Regions from separate parts of the Candidatus Pantoea communis genome, predicted to be linked through region 2. Evidence: predicted binding sites of a transcription regulator. Region 2 holds the regulator's gene; the other holds the start of a gene.
What was found. The regulator ArgR, encoded in region 2, controls arginine synthesis, uptake and breakdown. The targets are predictions, from matches to a motif close to ANTGAATAAAAATACANT.
Positions count from the first base shown of each region.

Region 1: a site for ArgR is predicted at 4,090-4,107, ahead of argA (amino-acid N-acetyltransferase). Genes of this name have one in related genera too.

Region 1 is NZ_VWXC01000004.1:187,297-194,175, forward strand. It holds gene recB (exodeoxyribonuclease V subunit beta) at 1-666, shown strand, start outside; gene recD (exodeoxyribonuclease V subunit alpha) at 663-2,534, shown strand; gene argA (amino-acid N-acetyltransferase) at 2,729-4,057, opposite strand; gene amiC (N-acetylmuramoyl-L-alanine amidase AmiC) at 4,290-5,525, shown strand; tRNA gene F3J37_RS08060 (tRNA-Met) at 5,604-5,680, opposite strand; tRNA gene F3J37_RS08065 (tRNA-Met) at 5,732-5,808, opposite strand; tRNA gene F3J37_RS08070 (tRNA-Met) at 5,861-5,937, opposite strand; gene mltA (murein transglycosylase A) at 6,142-6,879, shown strand, end outside.
Region 2 is NZ_VWXC01000031.1:21,333-28,211, forward strand. It holds gene F3J37_RS25950 (NAD-dependent succinate-semialdehyde dehydrogenase) at 1-53, shown strand, start outside; gene F3J37_RS25955 (barstar family protein) at 85-354, shown strand; gene yhcN (peroxide/acid stress response protein YhcN) at 414-680, opposite strand; gene F3J37_RS25965 (YdgH/BhsA/McbA-like domain containing protein) at 786-1,052, opposite strand; gene yhcN (peroxide/acid stress response protein YhcN) at 1,143-1,406, opposite strand; gene argR (transcriptional regulator ArgR) at 1,897-2,367, opposite strand; gene mdh (malate dehydrogenase) at 2,788-3,723, shown strand; gene mscM (miniconductance mechanosensitive channel MscM) at 3,770-6,879, opposite strand, start outside.

The DNA.
Region 1 (6,879 bases), on a different contig from region 2:
CTGTTCGAATCTCTCGATTTCCCACATCCCCCCACGGCCGCATTGCTGGAGCAACATCTGCAGCAGAATGGGTATCCATTGTACTGGCAACCGATACTGACGGATTGGATTGCGCGAGTGGTGAGTACGCCGCTCAACGATCAGGGGATACAGCTCGGTCAGGTACAGACCAGCGATCGACTCGTGGAGATGGGCTTCTACTTGCCGATTGACGGTTTGCTGACCGCGAATGATCTGGATGCGCTGATCCGTCAGGATGCTTTATCGTCCGATGCGCCGCCGCTCGATTTTCGTGAGGTACAGGGCATGTTGAAAGGCTTCATTGACCTGGTGTTCCGCTGGCAAGGCAAATATTACCTGCTGGATTACAAATCCAACTGGCTGGGCGACAGCCACGAAGCTTATACGCCAGCAGCGATGAGACAGGCGATGATCGACCACCGCTATGATTTGCAATATCAGCTCTACACGCTGGCGCTACATCGCTATCTTCAACATCGCGTGGCAGATTATGACTACGAGCAGCACTTTGGCGGCGTGTTTTATCTGTTCCTGCGTGGCATGGATGGCACTTCACCGGCCAACGGCGTATTCCACACACGGCCAACTCTGGATTTTGTTTCACAACTGGATAGCCTGTTTCGCGGGCAGGGAGCCTCGGCATGAGTGGCATTACAGCGCTACTTCAACAGGCGGTTGAGCTGCGTTTGCTGCGCTCACTGGATGTTCAGTTCGCCCTGTTGCTGGCGGATGACACGCAGCCAGCACGCCTCCTGGCGGCTGCCTGTCTCAGCGCGGAAGCGGGTGAGGGGCACGTCTGCTTACCGCTGTCACAGCTGAGCCGTGAAGGGTTATTCAATGGCCGCCATTCTGAACTGGCGCAGGCTATCTGGCTGGCGGCGGGTGAACCGCAGGACTGGACGCAAGTGATGGCTGGCTGGCCTGCTCTGATTAACAGCAACAGCAACAGCAACAGCAACAGCAGCGAGCAGGCAGCGCCGATAGTTCTCAGCGATGGGCGTCTTTATCTGCATCGTCTCTGGCATAACGAAGGGCAGGTGGCACACTTCTTTCAGGCGCAGTCTGCAACCCAGCAGTTTGCCAGTGAAACCGTGCGCGACGTGCTGGATAACCTGTTTGGTACTGAACCCGATGACTGGCAAAAAATCGCGGCAGCGGTGGCGCTAACGCAGAAAACTGCAGTCATTTCCGGCGGCCCAGGCACCGGGAAAACCACCACCGTGGCAAAACTGCTGGCGGCATTGATTCGCCTGAGCCAGGGTGCACTGCGCATTCAACTGGCAGCCCCGACCGGCAAAGCGGCGGCGCGTTTAACCGAATCACTCGGTAAAGCGCTGCAAAAACTGCCGGTCAGCGACACCGAGCGCCAACGCTTCCCAGCGGAAGCTACCACGCTGCACCGTTTGCTCGGTGCCCAGCCCGAAACCCAGCGCTTGCGCTATCACGCCGGTAACCTGCTGCATCTGGATGTGCTGGTGGTGGATGAAGCCTCAATGGTTGATTTGGGCATGATGGCTAATCTCATCGCCGCACTGCCACCCCAGGCACGCGTGATTTTTCTTGGTGACCGCGATCAGCTGGCGTCAGTAGAAGCCGGTGCGGTACTGGGCGATATTTGCCGCTGTGCGGAAGCGGGATACAGCGTCGCGCGTGCAGCCCAGCTGAGTGCGTTAACCGGTTGCCAGGTTGAAGGCCACGATGATGACAGCGCGCCAGCCGTGCGCGACGCCATCTGCCTACTACGCAAGAGCTATCGCTTTGATGCTAACTCGGGCATCGGCAAGCTGGCGGCTGCGGTCAATGCCGGTGAGCCAAAGGCGGTTGAGGCCGCATTTAACGCGGGCTTCAGCGATATATCACGCCAGCCACTCAATGATGGCGAGGCCTATCAGGCAATGCTGAATGATATCGCGGAAGGCTACCGTCCATTCCTGCGGCTGGTGAGCCAGCGAGCACAGCCCGCAGAGATTCTGCACGCATTTGGGCGTTATCAGCTGCTGTGCGCATTGCGCGAAGGGCCGTTTGGCGTGCAGGGATTAAATCAGCGTATTGAGCAAAAACTGATGCAGATGCAGCTGATTCGTCGTCCGCTGGGGGGGAGCCGCTGGTATCAGGGCCGTCCGGTGATGGTGACTCGCAATGACAGCGCGCTTGGGCTGTTTAACGGCGATATTGGCATTACGCTGTTTGATGATGAAGGGCTGCTGAAAGTTTTCTTCCCGTTGCCGGATGGCAGCATCAAAGCCGTACAGCCAAGCCGGTTACCGGCGCATGATACGGCCTGGTCGATGACGGTGCATAAATCGCAAGGATCGGAGTTCGACCATACCGCGCTGGTGATGCCGGCACAGTTTTTACCGGTACTCACCCGCGAACTGATTTACACCGCCATTACGCGTGCGCGCAAACAGTTAACCCTTTACAGCGATGAAGGCGTATTTCGTCGTGCGGTGCAATTACGCACTCAGCGTCGCAGCGGATTGTTGGACCGGTTAAGCGGAGAGTCATTCTGAGCGAGAGTTGAGGTCGGTAAAGAAACCGACCGCAGGCAATGCAGATGTTTTATTGGATGCGCGTGGATGCGCATCCTGACAACGTTATCAGTTTAAGACGTTGGGCAATTCCAGACCGTTTAGCGAAACCTTCCCTACGCTGCCTTTAACTGCCTTTAACTGCCTTTAACCGCGCTAGCTGGCATTCCCCGCCGTTAGCGCAAATCCGCCATCAACACTTTCGAACGGCGCTGATAGTTATACATCTGCTTCTTACTCTCCGGCAGTGATTCAATATCCACCGGCGTAAAGCCGCGTTCCTGGAACCAGTGAATACTGCGGGTGGTCAGCACAAACAGCTTCTTCAATCCCATCTGGCGTGCCTGTAGCGCCACGCGCTCCAGCAACAGCTCGCCGCGTGAAGAACTGCGGTAATCGGGATGCACCGCCACGCAGGCCATTTCACCAATCTGCTCATCCGGGAACGGATAGAGTGCGGCACAAGCGATGGTCAGATTGTCGCGCTGAATAATGGTGAATTTGTCGATCTCCATTTCCAGCTGCTCGCGCGAACGACGCACCAGAATGCCTTGCTGCTCCAGCGGGCGAATCAATTCGAGGATGCCGCCGATATCGTTGATGGTGGCGCGACGAATCTGCTCAGCGGACTCCATCACAATCTGCGTACCAATACCGTCACGCGAGAACAGTTCCTGAATCAATGCGCCATCTTCCTGATAGCTGATCAGGTGGCTACGACGCACGCCGCTGCGGCAGGCTTTCACCGCGCCGCGCAGGAAACGAACGGTACCTGACAGGAAATCACCGTCGTTCTCCATCTCATCGATACGCGCCTGCGCTTCGTTGGGGAACAGCTCAGAGATAATGGTACCTTCGCGGTTGGTGACGCCTTGTTCAGAGCAGAAGCCAATCATTTTCTCGGCTTTCAGCTTAATCGCCAACTGCGTGGCCACTTCTTCTGATGTCAGGTTAAAGCTTTCACCGGTCACCGACACCGCGACTGGGCCGAGCAGCACAATGGCATCATTATCCAGCTGACGATGGATGGCTTCTTCATCGATACGACGAATACGGCCGCTGTGGCAGTAGTCCACGCCATCATCGACGCCCAGCGGCTGGGCAATAATAAAGTTACCGCTCACCACGTTGATGTGCGCACCTTGCAATGGGGTGTTATTCAGGCTCATCGACAGCCGCGCGGTGATATCCAACTGCAAACGTCCGGCGGCCTGCTTCACCAGTTCCAGTGATTGGGCATCGGTTACGCGCGTGTGTTTGTGGTAAATCGGTTCCAGCTGCTGTTGCGCCATGCTGGCATCAATTTGCGGTCTGGCACCATAGACAACCACCAGGCGAATGCCGAGACTATGCAACAAGCCAATGTCGTTAACGATGTTGGAAAAGTTCTCATGCTCGATAGCTTCGCCGCCAAGCATAATGACAAAGGTCTTGTCACGGTGGGCATTTATATAGGGAACGGTATGGCGAAAACCCTGAACCAGTTCAGTACTACGTTCCTTCACGGCAAACCCTCTGTGAATGTTTATTCGTAATTTGTGTATTTTTATGCTCTTTTGCCAGCTAATGCAAGCGCCGGGCCTGACGTTACTTTACGATTTTCCTGATGCAACCCATGCTAACAGCCTGCATTATCTGGTTTTTCTGGCAAAACAACCCACGGCTTGCTAAGCAAAGTTTTCGCCTTCCTCTCGTCAATTGACGATATTTTAGACACTACACGGCAGTTGGAGCGGCATGTCTCAGGCTTTTACACGACGACGATTATTACAGGGTGCGGGCGCGCTCATGCTATTAAGCGTAACGCGAACCGGGCTGGCGGCCAGCCAGCATATTGTGGCGGTGCGCATCTGGCCTTCGTCAACCTACTCCCGCGTGACGCTGGAGTCGAACGTCCCCCTCAAGTACAAACAGTTCACGTTGAGCAATCCCGATCGTCTGGTGATCGACATCGATAACCTGCATATCAATCCGGTCCTGAGAGGGGTGGATAAGCAAGTGCGCGTTGACGATCCCTATATCAAACATGCGCGAGTTGGCCAGTTTGATGCCAACACGGTGAGGGTGGTGCTGGAGCTGAAACGCAACGTGGCGCCGAAGATCTTCACGCTGGCACCGGTGGCAGGCATCAAACATCGTTTAGTGGTCGATCTCTATCCGAGCCAGCCCTCGCCGGAAGAGGATCCGCTACTGGCGTTACTGAACGATTACAACCAGGGTGACCTTGAACGCGATCAACCGGCGCAAGCTCCTTTGCCGGGCAAAGCGGGGCGCGATCGCCCGATTATCATCATGATCGATCCCGGTCACGGTGGCGAAGATCCCGGTGCGCATGGCAAATACAAAACGCGCGAAAAGGACATTGTGTTGAAGATTGGTCGCTATCTGAAGGCGCTGATCGACAAAGAGCGCAACATGAAGGCGTATATGACGCGCAACGAGGATGTGTTTATCCCGCTGCGCGTGCGGGTAGCGAAAGCACGTAAACAGCGCGCCGATCTGTTTGTCTCGATTCACGCCGATGCTTTTACCAGTCGTGCGGCGCGCGGTTCGTCGGTGTTCGCCCTTTCGACCAGCGGCGCAACCTCAACCGCAGCGCGCTTCCTGGCACAAACCCAGAACGAATCGGATTTGATTGGTGGGGTGAGCATGAGCGGTGACCGCTATCTGGATCACACCATGTTCGATATGGTGCAGCGGCAGACCATCAGCGACAGCCTGAAGTTCGGCAAAGAGGTGTTATCGCGCATGGGGCACATTAATCACCTGCATAAACGCACGGTGGATCAGGCGGGGTTTGCGGTGCTCAAAGCCCCGGATATTCCGTCGATTCTGGTGGAGACTGCGTTTATCAGTAATGTGGAGGAGGAGCGTAAGCTGCGCACGCCGCGTTATCAGCATCAGGTGGCTGAGGCGATTCTGCATGGGATTAAGGCGTATTTCGATAAAGGTGCGGTGCTGGCGCGTCGCTGAGAGGAGGGCGGCCACTGCGCCGCTTTTTTATCGGAAGCCAAAAACAAAAAAACACCCGTTAAGGTGCTTATCTGTAATTGGTTGCGGGGGCCGGATTCGAACCGACGACCTTCGGGTTATGAGCCCGACGAGCTACCAGGCTGCTCCACCCCGCGTCCGTCTGCCGCGTTAAGCGACTTTTCACATTGTATTCTTCTTAAGTCAATTGGTTGCGGGGGCCGGATTCGAACCGACGACCTTCGGGTTATGAGCCCGACGAGCTACCAGGCTGCTCCACCCCGCGTCCGTCTGACGCGTTACACGACTTTCAAATTGTCTCTTCACTTAAGAAGAATTGGTTGCGGGGGCCGGATTCGAACCGACGACCTTCGGGTTATGAGCCCGACGAGCTACCAGGCTGCTCCACCCCGCGTCCGTGGATGCGCACTATACTCTCGACGCGCGGCGATGCAACCCCTTTTTGTGTTAAAGCCTTAAATTTACAGCCAGTTGGTGATTAATAGTGCCATTGGGCGATTAATTGTACAGATGTGAGCGCGGTAACTCGTGGCGGATTTCATTCTCTCTGCCCCTTTGCTATCGTCGCGGTGCAAACAACCGAGAAAAAGAGAAAGTGATGAAAGGACATTGGGCGAAGTATGCACTTACTGGCGCGTTTCTCGCGCTGTTAGCTGGTTGTAGTTCTAAACCGACTGACCGTGGTCAGCAATATATTGATGGCAAGCTGGAGCAACCGCTTGGGCTGGTCAATGAACCGAATGCCAAAGGGCGTCCGGTGAATGGCAGAGATTTTGGTGTGCAGATTCAGCAGATTCAGAGTGCCTCCAGCGGCTTATACAGCCGCAACACCGGCACTTACAGCGCTATTCAGAACTGGCTGCTCTCCGGTGCCGATACCCGTCAGTTGAGCCAGTTTGGACTTAACGCTTATCAGATGGAAGGCACCGATAATTACGGTAACGTGCAGTTTACCGGCTACTACACCCCTGTGGTGGAAGCACGCTACACGCGTCAGGGTGAGTTCCAGTATCCCATTTATCGCATGCCACCACGCACGCGCGGTCAGAAACTGCCGAGCCGTGCTTCTATATATAGTGGCGGACTTGATGATCGTTACGTGATTGCCTGGAGCAACTCGCTGATCGACAACTTCATGATGGACGTGCAGGGCAGCGGCTACGTTGATTTCGGTGACGGCCGTCCACTGCGCTTCTTCGGCTACGGCGGCAAAAATGGCTGGGCCTATCACAGTATCGGCAAAGAACTGATCGATCGTGGTGAAGTGAAGCGAGAAGATATGTCGATGCAGGCTATTCGCCAGTGGGCACAGGAACATACGCCGGAGCAGGTGCGT
Region 2 (6,879 bases):
GAATGGAAGAGTACCTGGAAGTGAAAGCGCTGCATATTGGTGGGCTTGCCTGACGGGCGGCCCTGCCTGCAAGAGGGAATCACGATGAGAACCGAGCGTTTTGATTTTGACGAAATCGTCGATCAAGCCCATTTCTATCGCCAGTTCAGCGATCGTTTTGCGCTGGCGGATCTGGCCATCAGCGATCTTGACGATCTCTGGGATGCGATACTTGGGGAGCAGTTGCCATTGCCGCTGGAAATTGAGTTTGTGAATCTGGGGACAGGGCAGAAACGCCGGTATGGCGCATTAATCCTGCTGTTTGATGAAGCAGAAGAGGAGCTGGAAGGCCAGCTCCGCTTTAATGTGAAGTGACAAGCCGAAAAAGGGCCCCGGCGAGCGGGGCCAAAGGGTTCGTCAGAATTGACGAGGAATTATTTATACAGCTCGGCGGTCACGTGATAGCTATCGCCGGTTTTCGCTTCAATCACTTTATAAGCACTGGCACCTTGTGCATCGGCTTTCTGAGAAAGCTCAGCACGGTAATCCATTGGCGAACCGCCGGTACCGCTGATGGTGATAGTGCTGCCGGTAGGTTGCAGATTTTGCGCCTGCTCATCCGTTACCAGTTGGGCTGCTGATGCACCAAAGGTAAACAAGGAAAGAAGGCTGGCGGCTGCGATGGTTGCTTTGATTTTCATGATTTTTCTCCTCGTTGTAATCAACAACCTGCGGCAAAAGGTGGGTGAGGCGGGTCGTCGATCAATTGTCTGGCGCCATTCAGGCGCCCGACGTTCGATTTAGTCTTATTTGTACAATTCAGCGGTCACGTGGAAGGTGTCGCCGCGATTGTTTTCAATGATGCGATAGTGGCTGGCACCTTGCGCATCAGCTTTCTGAGACAGCTCCTGACGGACGTTGGTCTGGTCGCCGTCAACACCGCTCACGCTGACAGTTTGATTCAGCGGTTGCAGCTGTGCAGCTTGTTCGTTAGAAACCAGGCTGGCGGCACTGGCACCGAAAGACAACACGGAAGCCAGACTTACGATGGCGATAGCTAATTTGGTTTTCATGATTCACTCTCCTGAAATGGGGTTTGGCAACCTGAGAGGCAAATGCGTCTCAAACGGGTCGCCGTTCACACTGCGTCTTGTTCAGTCAACTTATTTATAAAGCTCAGCGGTGGCGTGATAGCTGTCGCCGGTATTCGCTTCGATCACACGGTAGGCTTTAGCACCTTCCTGATCGGCTTTCGCATTCAGCTGCTCATGGATATCCATCGGAGAACCGCCCACGCCGCTCACACTGATGGTGCCGGCAGGTTGCAGATTCGCTGCCTGTTGGGCATTGATAGAATCTGCTGCAAAAGCACCAAATGACAGGGCAGATAGAACACTCAGGGTTGCGATAGTAGTTTTAACGTTCATGGTATTTTTCCTCGTCTTCTGTTTTTATCTTTTTCTTTCGTGTGATTTGCATCACGAAAACAAGTATAGATCTAATCACCCATGAAATTAATATCTGGCTAATAATGTTTGGTTGTTATTCTTTATCCTTATGGCACCTTTTTAGAACTGGAAGTTATTAAAACCGGTTGATTCTTAACCGTTGGCTGTGATTTATTCGTAAAAACAATGATCTGCATCAAATTATCTTTTCGTGCGAAAGATCATGGTCGATCACGCTGGCTGATACGCCATAAGAAGCTATAACCACTGAGCACAATATGTAAAGCAGTGTAAAATAGCGCGAATGGTCAAGAAGGGGAAAAGGTCGTACCAATATTTCGTCGGATGCAGAACCGGCAGCTATATCGATAACTTATTATTAAAAAAGGATTTTGTAACAAGCGTGGCGGGTAACGGATCGTCAGGAAGGATGTTACCGGCAGATGATCTGCCGGTTAAGACCAGGGTTTTATAGTTCCTGTTCGAATAAAACCAGCACGGCATCGTGCAGCTGTTTTACGGAGAAACTGCGCGCAGGGGTAATAAAGATGGTGTCATCCCCCGCGATAGTACCGAGAATGCCTTCCGCTTTACCAAGTGAATCCAGCAGGCGTGCAATCAGCTGCGCAGCACCCGGGCTGGTGTGAATCACCACTAAGGCATCGTTGTAATCGATATCCAGCACCAGATTCTTCAATGGGCTGGTGGTGGTCGGCACGCCAAGTTCGGCTGGCAAACAATAAACCATTTCCATTTTGGCATTACGGGTGCGCACGGCACCAAACTTTGTCAGCATACGAGAAACTTTTGACTGGTTGATGTTCTCGAAGCCGTCTTCCTGCAGCGCCTGTACGATTTCGCCCTGAGAGCTGAATTTTTCTTCTTTTAATAACGCTTTGAACGCTTTGATCAAGTCGTCTTGTTTTGATGGGTTTCGCATAAGCTACCAATAAAAGAGGGGTGCAGCAGGCAACAGGCCAGCAGCAGATAAATTATTATGCATTTAGATGAATTTTTATGCAATAAGCGTAGTGAGCGAATCGCGCTAATCAACTGCGGACAGGCATCATAGCAGAGTTTTGTGTTGCGCCAAAATCGCGGGCTGACGCGCAAAGCGAAGGTTGCAATGTTGTTATAGTATTGAAGTGGTAACAACTATATCGATGATCATTGCCGTCCATTGTCTTCTGGCTGCGATTGTATCATTCAGGCGACTTCTGAAGTGGAGATGTCTCGGGAGCCGATTGCGGCGTCATGTTATTGCGCGACAGGTTTGTCGCTATCGCCTGAGAAGTTGATTAAACTCGTAACCTGATGGATTTTCGGCATATCTCTGCCCCACCTTCATAAGGAGTTCAGGATGAAAGTTGCCGTTCTCGGTGCAGCCGGTGGTATTGGCCAGGCGCTCGCACTGCTGCTCAAAACTCAATTACCCGCAGGTTCCGCTCTCTCACTTTATGATATCGCCCCGGTCACGCCCGGGGTGGCGGTTGATCTCAGCCATATTCCTACCTCTGTGAAGGTGGAAGGGTTTAGTGGCGAAGACGCGACACCTGCGCTGCAGGGAGCCGATATTGTGCTGATTTCTGCGGGTGTGGCACGTAAACCCGGCATGGATCGCGCCGACCTGTTTAACGTTAACGCGGGCATTGTACGTAACCTGATCGAGCAGGTTGCCAGCACCGCGCCGAAAGCGCTGATTGGCGTGATCACTAATCCGGTTAACACCACGGTGGCCATTGCGGCTGAAGTGCTGAAGAAAGCCGGCGTGTATGACAAGAACCGTCTGTTTGGTGTCTCAACCCTCGACATTATCCGCGCCAACACCTTTGTTGCAGCGTTGAAAGGCAAGCAGCCCACCGAGATCGAGGTCCCGGTGGTGGGGGGGCACTCAGGCGTGACAATTTTGCCGCTGCTGTCGCAGGTTAAAGGCATCAGCTTCAGCGAACAGGAAGTGGCTGACCTCACTAAGCGTATTCAAAACGCCGGCACCGAAGTGGTGGAAGCGAAAGCCGGTGGTGGATCGGCGACCTTGTCCATGGGGCAGGCTGCTGCGCGCTTTGGTCTCTCACTGGTGCGTGCGCTGCAGGGCGAAGCAAACGTGGTCGAATGTGCTTATGTTGAAGGGGACGGTGAGTATGCGCGCTTCTTCTCACAACCGCTGCTGATCGGCAAGAACGGTATTGTGGAACGTCGCCCGTTGGGTCCTTTGAGTGCGTTTGAACAGCAGGCGCTCAGCGGCATGCTGGAGACGCTGAAGAAAGACATCGCGCAGGGCGTAGAGTTTGTGAAGTAACGCTCAGCAGAAAAAACAGCGCCCGGAGATTGCCGGGCGTTGTCATTTATAAGCCGCCAGATTTAAAGGTCTGGCTGGACGGTGAGCCATTGCTGGCCGGTGTTTTACGTCCCAGCGTTTCCATACGCACCTGGAATGGTGGGAACGGCATCTCAATACCGTGCTCTTCAAAGCCGCGCAGAATCAACTGATGCAACTCATGACGCAGCGGCATGCGGTGGCCCATCTCAGCTGCGTGCACACGCAATTCAAACAGCTGAATGCCTTGCTGTAAATCTACCAGGAACACATCCGGTGCGGGCATATCCAGCACGTAGGTACAGCGCTCGGCCGCCTGCTTGAGAATGTTGGTGACTTCATCACTGTTGACGTGTGCCGGAGCCGGGATGGTCAGCACCACACGCGTGACAGAATCCGACAACGACCAGTTAACGAACTGCTCAGTGATAAAGGCCTTGTTAGGCACGATGATCTCTTTACGGTCCCAGTCGGTAATCGTGGTGGCGCGGGTATTGATGCGGGTAATGCTGCCGGTCAGATCGCGAATGGTGACGGTATCGCCGATACGAATTGGCTTTTCGAACAAGATAATCAGACCAGAAATAAAGTTGGCAAAGATCTCCTGCATACCAAAGCCCAACCCCAGACCTAACGCCGCCACCAGCCACTGCAGTTTTGCCCACTCAACGCCAATGATCGAGAAGCCGACTAATCCGCCAATCAGCATCAGCACGTATTTGGTCAGGGTAGTGATGGCATAACCGGTGCCAGGTGACAGGCTAATGTGTTGCAGCAACGCCAGTTCCAGCAGGGCAGGCATATTACGCACCAGCTGAGTGGTGATAATGAACACCAGAATGGCAATCAGCACCGCGCCCAGCGTAATCGGCTGCACGCTCTCCACGCCCTGCACTGTGGTGCTGGCATCCCACAGTGGGATGTTGTCGAGGAAACTAAAGGCCGAGTGAATTTCTGACCACAGTACAATCACCGATACCAGCGCAATCAACGTAAGAATAGAGCGCACCAGACGCAACGACTGCGCACTGATCTCATCCAGATCCAGGCTCGGTTCATCGATCTCAATCGTATCGGCGTTGGCGGGAGTCTGTTGCTCTTTCTCTTCTTCACTGCGCGCGCGGTTCGCCAGCATATCGGCACGGCGTTGGCGGGCGCGATCAAAGGCGATGCGACGGCGTTGGATCAGCATCCAGCGGCGGATAATGTGGTAAATCACCAACAGGAAGAACCAAATGCCTACCGAGGTTTCCAGGCGCGCCAGCAGCGCCTGCGCGGTCGCCAGATAGCCGATGCAGGAAGCCAACGCCGCTACCAGCGGGATGGCAATCATCAGGTTCCACAGAATACGGTTAACGAAGTTGTCGCCGTTGCCCTCTTTATCCAGATACAGCGGAATGCCTGCACGTTTGAGGCTGACGGTGACAATACTTAACGCACCGCAAATCAAAATGAAGCACAGGCGACCGAGCGTGCCGGAGAACTGTGGATCGTCGAGATTGGCAAAGGCAATCAGCAGCATGATCAGCGGCACAATCAGGCCAACCGTCAGCGAGTAGTAACGCATGGCACGCGCGACTCGCGCCTGCGGCCAGCGGAAGTGCACCACAAATAGCCCATCATGACGCGCAAAAGCAGCGCTGATCATAAAGGCCCACAGCAGCGGCAGCGTGGCAGTGATGCCATCTCCAATCGCAACGGCAAACGGATAAGGCCAGGCGTGCTGCAAACCAAAGCCCAGCGCTGCCCACAATACCGGCAGCGGCACGGCGACCAGAATTGACCAGAACACAGTGCGCAACGTCAGGCTAAAGCGGTCCTGGGTCACTTTGCCCACTTTGCTGGCGGAACGCGCCATAAAAGCATTGTAATGACGGCGCGAGCTGATGCTAAAGCCCACTAACAGCACTGCGCAGATGATTGGCATCACGGTTTCTTTGCTGGTAAACATCATCGCCAGCGCTTTACCGAGTTGCCCTAAGGTATCCAGCGACAGCAGGCGGGTTAAGTCACGCGCCACGTCAATCGGATACTTCAGGTCGATGGCGCTGACATCCGCCGTCCAGAACAGATAACGGTGGGTGGCTTCCTTCACTTCTCCCAGGGCGTCCTGCAACTGCGTGTTCGACACCTTCAGCTTGGTGATTTCCAGAATCAGTGTATCGCAGCCGGAGATCAGTGAGTTGAGCAGCTCGCGCTGGGTTTTCAACTGGGCATCAAGAATACGGGTTTGCTCACTGGTGAACGGCGTGCCGTCATCCTGCTTCTCTTTGCGCAGATCCTTTTGCCGCTCCAGCAAATCTTCATAATGCAGCCGTTGCACACGCAGTTGGCCCATCTCACTGTCTATCTGCTGCGACTTCGGCATATCCGGCAATCGGGCGACTTGCGCACGTAAGGCTTCACCCAGCAGATTCGAGGCGCCCAGCCATTGTGATTGTTCGCGCAGCGTGCTGAGCGCCTGGCGTACCTGTAGCGTTTGGTTGGTGGCCAAACGTTGCTGCGAAGCGACCAAATCCATACGTTGGGCTTGCGCATTCAGGTCGGCTGATAGCTCACGGTTGACGCGGAATTGATCGCTGATCGAAGCCGGTAAATCGCCACTGTTTTCCGCCAGCTGTTCGGTGCGTTCGAGCGCCAGTTCCGCTTCTCGCTGACGCTGATTATTCAGCTGATTGCGCAACGATTGCAGATAGTTATCCAGCTGCGTCACTTTACGCTGATGCACTTCCGCCCGCATACGCGCCAGCTCCTGGCGATTATTGGCGGAGAGCTGTGCCAGTTCTAACTCATCGACACGGGCTTTATTGGCAGCATTTTCGGCCAGGCGGGCATAAATCTGCGCCTGAGCCAGCGGCGTGGCGGCCGCTGAGAAACCCTGAGCGCGGCGATCGCTTTCGGTCATCGCCCGGCGAGCATCGGTTTGCTGCTGCGGTAACTGGGAAAGTGAATCGCTAATCTCACGTGCGCGATCCTGCTCCTGTTGCGCCTGACGCCCTTCTTCCAGTAACTGGCTGCTGATTTGCAGGATTTCCTGATCCAGCTCGGCGCTGCTCATGTTATTGCGCACCGTTTTACTGCTGTCGGTCAGTGTGGCGATCTGCTGACGCAGTTCACGTGCCAGCCGCGGAAAATCAT